3 regions of the Bacillus carboniphilus genome follow, and region 2 is predicted to be linked to each of the others. Evidence: a T-box and tRNA genes for the amino acid it is inferred to sense, from the RefSeq annotation. Region 2 holds a T-box; the other regions hold tRNA genes.
The links. A T-box is a leader RNA that pairs with one kind of tRNA and senses whether it is charged. The one in region 2 lies ahead of thrS (threonine--tRNA ligase), so its partner is inferred to be a tRNA-Thr.
Positions count from the first base shown of each region.

Region 1 (3,259 bases), 420 kb from region 2:
AGAAGAAAAAGGGTTTTGAGAGGTAAATAGTTTAAGGAATCAACTGAGGAGAGGTTTGAGCGTACTTCAGTACGTGACGGCGTCGACGAAAGAAGATGACAAAAAAATGCGCCTTTTCAAATGAAGCCTAAGTTAAGAATAAAAGGGTTTTGAGAAACAAGCAGTTTGAGGAATTAACTGAGGAAACCGAGGAGCGTACTCCAGTACGTGACGACGTTGACGAAAGAAGATGACAAAAAAATGCGCCGTTTATCAAAAGCCGTAAACCATATGTCTGGTGATGATGGCAAAGAGGCCACACCCGTTCCCATGCCGAACACGGAAGTTAAGCTCTTTAGCGCCGATGGTAGTTGGGGGTCTCCCCCTGTGAGAGTAGGACGTTGCCAGGCTAATATTGATCCGCAGTAGCTCAGTGGTAGAGCATTCGGCTGTTAACCGAACGGTCGTAGGTTCGAATCCTACCTGCGGAGCCACTTGGAGAGGCTGTCCGAGAGGTCGAAGGAGCACGATTGGAAATCGTGTAGACGGTTAACGCTGTCTCAAGGGTTCGAATCCCTTGCTCTCCGCCAGTTCACTAGATTTTAAAATATATGGCCCGTTGGTCAAGCGGTTAAGACACCGCCCTTTCACGGCGGTAACACGGGTTCGAATCCCGTACGGGTCACCAAGATTAACGGAGGATTAGCTCAGCTGGGAGAGCACTTGCCTTACAAGCAAGGGGTCGGCGGTTCGATCCCGTCATCCTCCACCATTAATTCAAGAACAACTAATATTACCGCGGGGTGGAGCAACGAGCAAAAGCATCGTCGAATCACACAGCAAGTTGTACCGATCAAGTAGCATCAAAGAGTAAACAACCTGAGATCGGGACAGTCCATGCTAACTAAGAGCATAGAATAACAATATACTTTATTATTATCGCGGGGTGGAGCAGTCTGGTAGCTCGTCGGGCTCATAACCCGAAGGTCGCAGGTTCAAATCCTGCCCCCGCAACCAAAAGGTCCCGTGGTGTAGCGGTTAACATGCCTGCCTGTCACGCAGGAGATCGCGGGTTCGATTCCCGTCGGGACCGCCATATAATACATAGGCTTGGTAGCTCAGTTGGTAGAGCAATGGACTGAAAATCCATGTGTCGGCGGTTCGATTCCGTCCCAAGCCACCACTAATGATTATTTTATATGCCGGGGTAGCTCAATTGGTAGAGCAACTGACTTGTAATCAGTAGGTTGGGGGTTCAAGTCCTCTCGCCGGCACTGTCTGAAATTTCATATGGAGGGGTAGCGAAGTGGCTAAACGCGGCGGACTGTAAATCCGCTCCCTCAGGGTTCGGCGGTTCGAATCCGTCCCCCTCCACCATTTTTGATAGGGGTATAGTTTAAAGGTAGAACAGAGGTCTCCAAAACCTCCGGTGTGGGTTCGATTCCTACTACCCCTGCCAATTAATTAATTTTTCAACTATATATGGCGGTTGTGGCGAAGTGGTTAACGCACCAGATTGTGGCTCTGGCACTCGTGGGTTCGATTCCCATCAATCGCCCCATTTGCTGATATAGTTTTAATTGAATGAATGTAATTATACAGGTAATATATGAAGTATAATCACAAAAAATCATCTTGCGATGTAAATTCATGAAGCTTAGTCGAAGAAGGTTATTCATGGAACTAACATTCTATAAGTAGTATTTATTTTTATTGTTATGTCAATGATTCTTCTTGAAGTAACTCAATGAAGCATATTCAAAAAATCATTGTGCGAAGTACATTCATGATGTTTAATCGAAGAAGGTTATTCATGGAGATTATTCAATGGGCTATAGCCAAGCGGTAAGGCAACGGATTTTGATTCCGTGATGCGCTGGTTCGAATCCAGCTAGCCCAGCCATTCTTTTTAGTATAATATGAATAGAAAATCATATATATAATATATACTTGCGGAAGTAGTTCAGTGGTAGAACATCACCTTGCCAAGGTGGGGGTCGCGGGTTCGAATCCCGTCTTCCGCTCCAAAGTGGCGGCATAGCCAAGTGGTAAGGCAGAGGTCTGCAAAACCTTTATCACCGGTTCAAATCCGGTTGCCGCCTCCATTACCCATGCCGGGGTGGTGGAATTGGCAGACACACAGGACTTAAAATCCTGCGGTAGGTGACTACCGTGCCGGTTCAAGTCCGGCCCTCGGCATTAATCAAATACTTTTTTAGCCGGTGTGGCGGAATTGGCAGACGCGCACGACTCAAAATCGTGTTCCTTATGGAGTGTCGGTTCGACCCCGACCACCGGTATCATATTTCAAGTTTATTTTTGTTTATTAACATTGAATATTTTGTAATATCAACGTTTCTCAATTGTGGGAAACGTTTTTTGTGTTTATTAACTATTTAGACTACCTGAAATCTATTATGAACACAACCGTACTTTTCGGAACGGTATTCCGGTTTAAAAATGTTACTGCATAACATGATAGATAGATTATTCTAAACTGGATGGGATTTTACAGGTTATTATAGAGTAAAATCTTTGATTGTTTAAGCAACGTTAATACGGTTCATACTAATTTATAATTAATTCTAAGAAAAGAGGTTGAAGAGGATGAGAGAGAAGATAGAAGAATTTTTAAGCAGGGAATTAGTCCTTGAGCGAGAAATATACGAAGAACTATTGGAACACCATAAAAACAAACTAAAGAATAGTGAAAGCATAACAGGTACGCTAGAGGATGTATTTGTAGCGGAATATCAAGCAAAGATTAATCTCCTTCACCAACTGGAAATTAGGTATATTGAATTTTTCAAAAAAGAATTAATAGGTAAAAGTAAAGATTACCCCGCTTAAATAATTTAATTTCTTGAGGTGTTAAATGTTTAGAGTCAATTATTCGTGGAATAATTGACTCTTATGCATCTCAAATATTTAGTAAATGACTGCTAATGAACAGTCCATTTATAGTGTCTTACTCGAATTCCATCTCAATAATCTTTCCAGTATTAGGATGAACTAAAAAGGCAGTACCTGGATGAAAATCGAAACTATAAAAAGCTAATACAAAATTGTCGGTTCCACCAAATGGAGCAATATTTCTATCAGAATCTCCTGGTTTTACAATCTCAATATTTCTCTCAGACTCTAACTCTTTTACCTTTTCATATGCTTCTTGAAAAGTGAATTCAGGTTTTATTGAGAAATAAGATATTGGTGCGATACAAAAGAAAAGTAAAATAATAATCACTTTTTGATAATTTTTCTTAATCCTGTTATAAATTAA
Region 1 is NZ_CP129013.1:8,543-11,801, forward strand. It holds rRNA gene rrf (5S ribosomal RNA) at 274-389, shown strand; tRNA gene LC087_RS00045 (tRNA-Asn) at 399-473, shown strand; tRNA gene LC087_RS00050 (tRNA-Ser) at 477-569, shown strand; tRNA gene LC087_RS00055 (tRNA-Glu) at 593-667, shown strand; tRNA gene LC087_RS00060 (tRNA-Val) at 676-751, shown strand; tRNA gene LC087_RS00065 (tRNA-Met) at 920-996, shown strand; tRNA gene LC087_RS00070 (tRNA-Asp) at 1,000-1,075, shown strand; tRNA gene LC087_RS00075 (tRNA-Phe) at 1,087-1,162, shown strand; tRNA gene LC087_RS00080 (tRNA-Thr) at 1,181-1,253, shown strand; tRNA gene LC087_RS00085 (tRNA-Tyr) at 1,272-1,356, shown strand; tRNA gene LC087_RS00090 (tRNA-Trp) at 1,365-1,438, shown strand; tRNA gene LC087_RS00095 (tRNA-His) at 1,465-1,540, shown strand; tRNA gene LC087_RS00100 (tRNA-Gln) at 1,808-1,882, shown strand; tRNA gene LC087_RS00105 (tRNA-Gly) at 1,932-2,006, shown strand; tRNA gene LC087_RS00110 (tRNA-Cys) at 2,011-2,084, shown strand; tRNA gene LC087_RS00115 (tRNA-Leu) at 2,093-2,178, shown strand; tRNA gene LC087_RS00120 (tRNA-Leu) at 2,198-2,279, shown strand; gene LC087_RS00125 (hypothetical protein) at 2,587-2,829, shown strand; gene LC087_RS00130 (hypothetical protein) at 2,948-3,259, opposite strand, start outside.
Region 1: it has a tRNA-Thr gene. The T-box ahead of thrS (threonine--tRNA ligase) is inferred to sense a tRNA for this amino acid. The anticodon was not compared.

Region 2 (3,259 bases):
CACGTTCAATTAGTCGGTCGATAATCTCTTTATATATTTGTCTAGATTCGGTACGTATGTCACCAAGACATAGTTCATTGTAAATAATATCATGAATCATAATCCGCTCTTCTTCATTAGGAATAATTACGTCTATTCCATATTTAGATTGTAATCGTCCCTTATAAAACTCCTGTTCCATCGTAAACTTCGTTGCTAGTAATCCTATTTTTCTTATTCCGGACTTCTCAATTTCTTCCCCAGTCGTATCTGCAATATGAAGAACGGGTATTGAAATCGCACCTTGAATTTCTTCAGCCATTTTATGCATGGTGTTCGTACAAATGATTAAAAAATCTCCTCCACCTTTTTCAACACATTTGGCTGCTTTAATAAGTTCAACTGTTGCTTTGGACCACTTTCCTTCAAATTGAAGGTCTTTAATCAGTTGAAAATCAACAGAGTACATGATACTTTTTGCAGAATGAAGTTTACCAAGCTTTTCTTTCACTCTTTCATTAATTAATTTGTAATAGATTGCTGAAGATTCCCAGCTCATCCCACCAAGTAGCCCTATAGTTCTCATCATTTCGCCTCCAAAAGATTCGATGGTAAAATATTGTTTGTTTTTTATTATAATACATCCTTTCAAAACTAGCTGATCATAATATCATGAAAGTTTTTTTAAAAAAAGGTTGCTAATTATGGGGGAATATTGTAGCATATGAAATAATTTAACTTAGTTCATGTTAAAAGCAATGAAGAGGACAAGAATTATTTTTACGGTTATTAGAGAGGGAAGGAAAGGTGAGAGCTTCCTAGCTTAGGAAAATAATTTACCACCTATGAGCTGTATTGGTGAATCAAAGTATCCAATACCGTAAAAGCTACGTTACAGCACCAAAGCCAAAAGTATTTTTTTACTTATGGGAAATTGGGTGGAACCACGAAACTAACGCATTCGTCCCTTGTTATAGGGATGAGTGCGTTTTTTATTCTACAAAATAAAAGCAATGAAGAGGACAAGGATTATTTTTACGGTTATTAGAGAGGGAAGGAAAGGTGAGAGCTTCCTAGCTTAGGAAAATAATTTACCACCTTTGAGCTGTATTGGTGAATCAAAGTATCCAATACCGTAAAAGCTACGTTACAGCACCAAAGCCAAAAGTATTTTTTACTTATGGGAAATTGGGTGGAACCACGAAACTAACGCATTCGTCCCTTGTTATAGGGATGAGTGCGTTTTTTAATATATAAAAGGGGTGTTTATTGAAATGAATGAAAAATTAATTAAAGTTCAATTACCTGACGGAGAATCAAAGATATTTCCAAAAGGAATTACAGTAAAAGAAGTGGCAGAGTCAATTAGTTCAAGCTTAAGAAAGAAAGCCATAGCAGGGAAAGTAGATGAGAAACTGGTTGATTTATGCTATCAGCTTGAAAAGGATTCAACACTTTCTATTTTAACAATGGATTCGAAAGAAGGTTTAAATATTTTAAGACATTCTTCAGCGCATGTAATGGCACAAGCTGTGAAAAGACTCTATGGGGATGTGAAGTTAACGATAGGCCCCGTGGTTGAAGATGGTTTTTATTATGATTTTAAACTAGATCATCATTTGAATGAGGCAGACTTACTGGATATTGAAAAAGAGATGGAGAAAATTGTTCATGAAAATTTAGCCATTAAGCGAGTTGAAGTTTCTTATCAAAAGGCTGAGAACTTATTTAAAGAACAAGGTGAACCATTTAAATTAGAAATTTTAAAAGACATACCTAAAGATGAAAAAATAACATTATATCAACAAGGGGAATTTATTGATCTTTGTCGTGGTCCTCATCTTCCCTCAACTGGATTGATAAAAGCATTTAAACTAACTCATGTATCAGGTGCCTATTGGCGAGGAGATAGTCAAAACGAAGTTCTTCAACGTATTTATGGGGTCGCATTTCAAAGGAAACAAGATTTGAATGAGTATGTGAATTTCCTAGAAGAAGCAGCTAAACGAGATCATCGTAAGCTAGGAAAACAATTAGAGCTATTTATGTTTTCAGAGGATGCACCAGGAATGCCATTTTATTTGCCAAAAGGACAAATCGTTCGAAATGAACTAGAAAATTTTTCTCGTGGGCTACAAACAAATGCTGGTTATGACGAAGTTCGTACTCCATTAATGATGAATCAACAATTATGGGAAAAGTCCGGTCATTGGGATCATTATCAAGAGAATATGTATTTTTCTGAAGTTGATCAGGCTACGTTTGCCATGAAACCAATGAATTGTCCTGGTCATATGCTGGTATTTAAAAACAGTCTTTATTCCTATCGTGATTTACCAATTCGGATGGCAGAGTTCGGTCAAGTTCATCGTCACGAATATAGTGGTGCATTAAATGGAATGCTTCGGGTCCGTACATTTTGTCAAGATGATGCTCACATCTTTGTTCGTGAAGACCAAATAGAAAATGAAATTAAGCAGGTCTTTGGTTTAATAGATCAAGTGTATCGTACGTTTGGCTTTGATTATTCGGTAGAGCTTTCAACTCGTCCGGAGAATTCATCAGGTGATGATCATCTTTGGGAAATCTCTGAAGGGTCATTAAAAAAAGTACTGGATGATTTAAAAATAGATTATCAGCTAAATGAAGGGGACGGGGCCTTTTATGGTCCGAAAATTGATTTTCATATTAAAGATGCTTTAAAACGAAGTCATCAGTGCGCTACGATTCAGCTAGATTTTCAAATGCCTGAGAAATTTGATTTGACTTATATTAATGAAAACAATGAAAAAATTCGTCCTGTTGTTATCCACCGTGCCATTTATGGCTCTATTGATCGCTTCTTTGGTATATTAATTGAACATTTTGCAGGAGCATTTCCTGTTTGGCTGGCACCGACACAAGTACAAATAATTCCTGTTTCACAAGTTCACATCGAATACTGTCTCAAGGTTCAATCCGAACTGAAACAACGAGGAGTAAGAGTGGATATTGACGATAGTGATCAAAAGCTTGGGTATAAGATAAGAGAGTCGCAGATGAAGAAAATCCCCTATATTTTAGTCTTAGGGGACAATGAATTACAACATGAAGCAGTAAATGTTAGAAAATACGGAGAAAAACAATTACAAAGTATTCCATTTGATGAGTTTAAAATGAACATTGAAAAGCAAATAGAAGAACGTAGTCTTTAAACAGGATAAATTTATGTAGGAATTCTTCCATTTATTTGAGCATCTTCTTAAAAAATAGTAGTTATTTGGTTATTATTCACTACTCC
Region 2 is NZ_CP129013.1:3,192,119-3,195,377, forward strand. It holds gene LC087_RS16600 (aspartate/glutamate racemase family protein) at 1-565, opposite strand, end outside; T-box leader at 729-951, shown strand; T-box leader at 984-1,205, shown strand; gene thrS (threonine--tRNA ligase) at 1,254-3,173, shown strand.

Region 3 (3,259 bases), 1.3 Mb from region 2:
GAAGTTCCTGATTCCACACTGCCAAGAAAAAAGCTCTCTAACGAGGTGGGAGGTGCCCGTACCGCAAACCGACACAGGTAGGCGAGGAGAGAATCCTAAGGTGATCGAGAGAACTCTCGTTAAGGAACTCGGCAAAATGACCCCGTAACTTCGGGAGAAGGGGTGCTCTGGTAGGGTGCAAGCCCGAGAGAGCCGCAGTGAAAAGGCCCAGGCGACTGTTTAGCAAAAACACAGGTCTCTGCGAAGCCGTAAGGCGAAGTATAGGGGCTGACGCCTGCCCGGTGCTGGAAGGTTAAGGGGAGCGCTTAGCGTAAGCGAAGGTGTGAACCGAAGCCCCAGTAAACGGCGGCCGTAACTATAACGGTCCTAAGGTAGCGAAATTCCTTGTCGGGTAAGTTCCGACCCGCACGAAAGGCGCAACGATCTGGGCACTGTCTCAACGAGAGACTCGGTGAAATTATAGTACCTGTGAAGATGCAGGTTACCCGCGACAGGACGGAAAGACCCCGTGGAGCTTTACTGTAGCCTGATATTGAATGTTGGTACAGCTTGTACAGAATAGGTAGGAGCCTTGGAAGCCGGAGCGCTAGCTTCGGTGGAGGCGTCTTTGGGATACTACCCTGGCTGTATTGACCTTCTAACCCGCACCCGTCATCCGGGTGGGAGACAGTGTCAGGTGGGCAGTTTGACTGGGGCGGTCGCCTCCTAAAAAGTAACGGAGGCGCCCAAAGGTTCCCTCAGAATGGTTGGAAATCATTCGTAGAGTGTAAAGGCACAAGGGAGCTTGACTGCGAGACCTACAAGTCGAGCAGGGACGAAAGTCGGGCTTAGTGATCCGGTGGTTCCGCATGGAAGGGCCATCGCTCAACGGATAAAAGCTACCCCGGGGATAACAGGCTTATCTCCCCCAAGAGTCCACATCGACGGGGAGGTTTGGCACCTCGATGTCGGCTCATCGCATCCTGGGGCTGTAGTCGGTCCCAAGGGTTGGGCTGTTCGCCCATTAAAGCGGTACGCGAGCCTGGGTTCAGAACGTCGTAGACAGTTCGGTCCCTATCCGTCGTGGGCGCAGGAAATTTGAGAGGAGCTGTCCTTAGTACGAGAGGACCGGGATGGACGCACCGCTGGTGTACCAGTTGTCTTGCCAAAGGCATCGCTGGGTAGCTATGTGCGGAAGGGATAAGTGCTGAAAGCATCTAAGCATGAAGCCCCCCTCAAGATGAGATTTCCCATCTAGCAATAGAGTAAGATCCCTGAAAGATGATCAGGTTGATAGGTTCGAGGTGGACGTGTGGTGACACATGGAGCTGACGAATACTAATCGATCGAGGACTTAACCACACACATGCGATTCTTGTCACCCTTCGTTATTTAGTTTTGAAAGAATGAATTTTCTTTTGAAAAAACGCTTGATATTATCATAAAAATAAGTATAATATATTTTGTCCCTCTAAAATGGGACAAGGGGTTTGAGAGGCGAGTAATTTCAGGAATCAACTGAGGAAACCGAGGAGCGTACTCCAGTACGTGACGACGTTGACGAAAGAAGATGACAAAAAAATGTGCCGTTTATTAAAAGTCGTAAACCCTATGTTTGGTGACGATAGCAAAGAGGTCACACCCGTTCCCATGCCGAACACGGAAGTTAAGCTCTTTAGCGCCGATGGTAGTTGGGGGGTCTCCCCCTGTGAGAGTAGGACGTTGCCAAGCATTGGAGGATTAGCTCAGCTGGGAGAGCACTTGCCTTACAAGCAAGGGGTCGGCGGTTCGATCCCGTCATCCTCCACCATTTAAAATGAAATTGTTATCTAATAATATTTAAAACAAAGACCGTAAGGTCTGGGTATATACGCCGGTGTAGCTCAATTGGTAGAGCACGACCGAATAGGCTTCATAGAATAAGCATCAGCATACCGACTGAACAACATCTTGAATAAACTAATAGAAGTCGGGATGACGTTTTAAGAAAGAAAAATCAAATAATAGTTCACTTTTTATACGCCGGTGTAGCTCAATTGGTAGAGCAACTGACTTGTAATCAGTAGGTTGGGGGTTCAAGTCCTCTTGCCGGCACCACGAGTTTTTTAGAGCCATTACTCAGTTGGTAGAGCATCTGACTTTTAATCAGAGGGTCGAAGGTTCGAGTCCTTCATGGCTCACCATTTTGAATTTCGCGGGTGTGGCGGAACTGGCAGACGCGCTAGACTTAGGATCTAGTGTCCTTGTGACGTGGGGGTTCGACTCCCTTCACCCGCATTAAGATACGCGGAAGTAGTTCAGTGGTAGAACACCACCTTGCCAAGGTGGGGGTCGCGGGTTCGAATTCCGTCTTCCGCTCCAAGATCATTCCCCATGCCGGGGTGGTGGAATTGGCAGACACACAGGACTTAAAATCCTGCGGTAGGTGACTACCGTGCCGGTTCAAGTCCGGCCCTCGGCACCATTTAGCGCCCGTAGCTCAATTGGATAGAGCGTTTGACTACGGATCAAAAGGTTAGGGGTTCGACTCCTCTCGGGCGCGCCATTTACGGGAAGTAGCTCAGCTTGGTAGAGCACATGGTTTGGGACCATGGGGTCGCAGGTTCGAATCCTGTCTTCCCGACCACGATCGATTATGTTTTAACAAGGGGCCTTAGCTCAGCTGGGAGAGCGCCTGCCTTGCACGCAGGAGGTCAGCGGTTCGATCCCGCTAGGCTCCACCAAATATTTAGATTATGAAAATGATATATTTTGGCGGTGTAGCTCAGCTGGCTAGAGCGTACGGTTCATACCCGTGAGGTCGGGGGTTCGATCCCCTCCGCCGCTACCAATAATAAATTATGTGAATGTGGACCCTTAGCTCAGTTGGTTAGAGCATTCGGCTCATAACCGAACGGTCGTAGGTTCGAGTCCTACAGGGTCCACCATAATTTGGAGGAATACCCAAGTCCGGCTGAAGGGATCGGTCTTGAAAACCGACAGGGGTGTCAAAGCCCGCGGGGGTTCGAATCCCTCTTCCTCCGCCATATTATTTTTTAAGAAACTGTTGATATTATCGTGGTGTGGAGCAACGAGCAAGAGCATCGTCGAATCCACAACGAGTTGTACCGATCGAGTAGCATCTTGAATAGTCAATTTGAGATCGGGACAGTCTATGCTAGCTAAGAGCATGGAATAATTAAATAACTAATACTATCGCGGGGTGGAGCAACGAGCAAAAGCATCGTCGAATCCACAGCGAGTTGTACCGATCGAGCAGCATCTTGAATAGACAATTTGA
Region 3 is NZ_CP129013.1:1,878,225-1,881,483, reverse strand. It holds rRNA gene LC087_RS09635 (23S ribosomal RNA) at 1-1,341, shown strand, start outside; rRNA gene rrf (5S ribosomal RNA) at 1,594-1,710, shown strand; tRNA gene LC087_RS09625 (tRNA-Val) at 1,714-1,789, shown strand; tRNA gene LC087_RS09620 (tRNA-Thr) at 2,001-2,076, shown strand; tRNA gene LC087_RS09615 (tRNA-Lys) at 2,088-2,162, shown strand; tRNA gene LC087_RS09610 (tRNA-Leu) at 2,174-2,256, shown strand; tRNA gene LC087_RS09605 (tRNA-Gly) at 2,266-2,340, shown strand; tRNA gene LC087_RS09600 (tRNA-Leu) at 2,355-2,443, shown strand; tRNA gene LC087_RS09595 (tRNA-Arg) at 2,448-2,524, shown strand; tRNA gene LC087_RS09590 (tRNA-Pro) at 2,529-2,605, shown strand; tRNA gene LC087_RS09585 (tRNA-Ala) at 2,627-2,702, shown strand; tRNA gene LC087_RS09580 (tRNA-Met) at 2,733-2,809, shown strand; tRNA gene LC087_RS09575 (tRNA-Ile) at 2,830-2,906, shown strand; tRNA gene LC087_RS09570 (tRNA-Ser) at 2,913-3,005, shown strand.
Region 3: it has a tRNA-Thr gene. The T-box ahead of thrS (threonine--tRNA ligase) is inferred to sense a tRNA for this amino acid. The anticodon was not compared.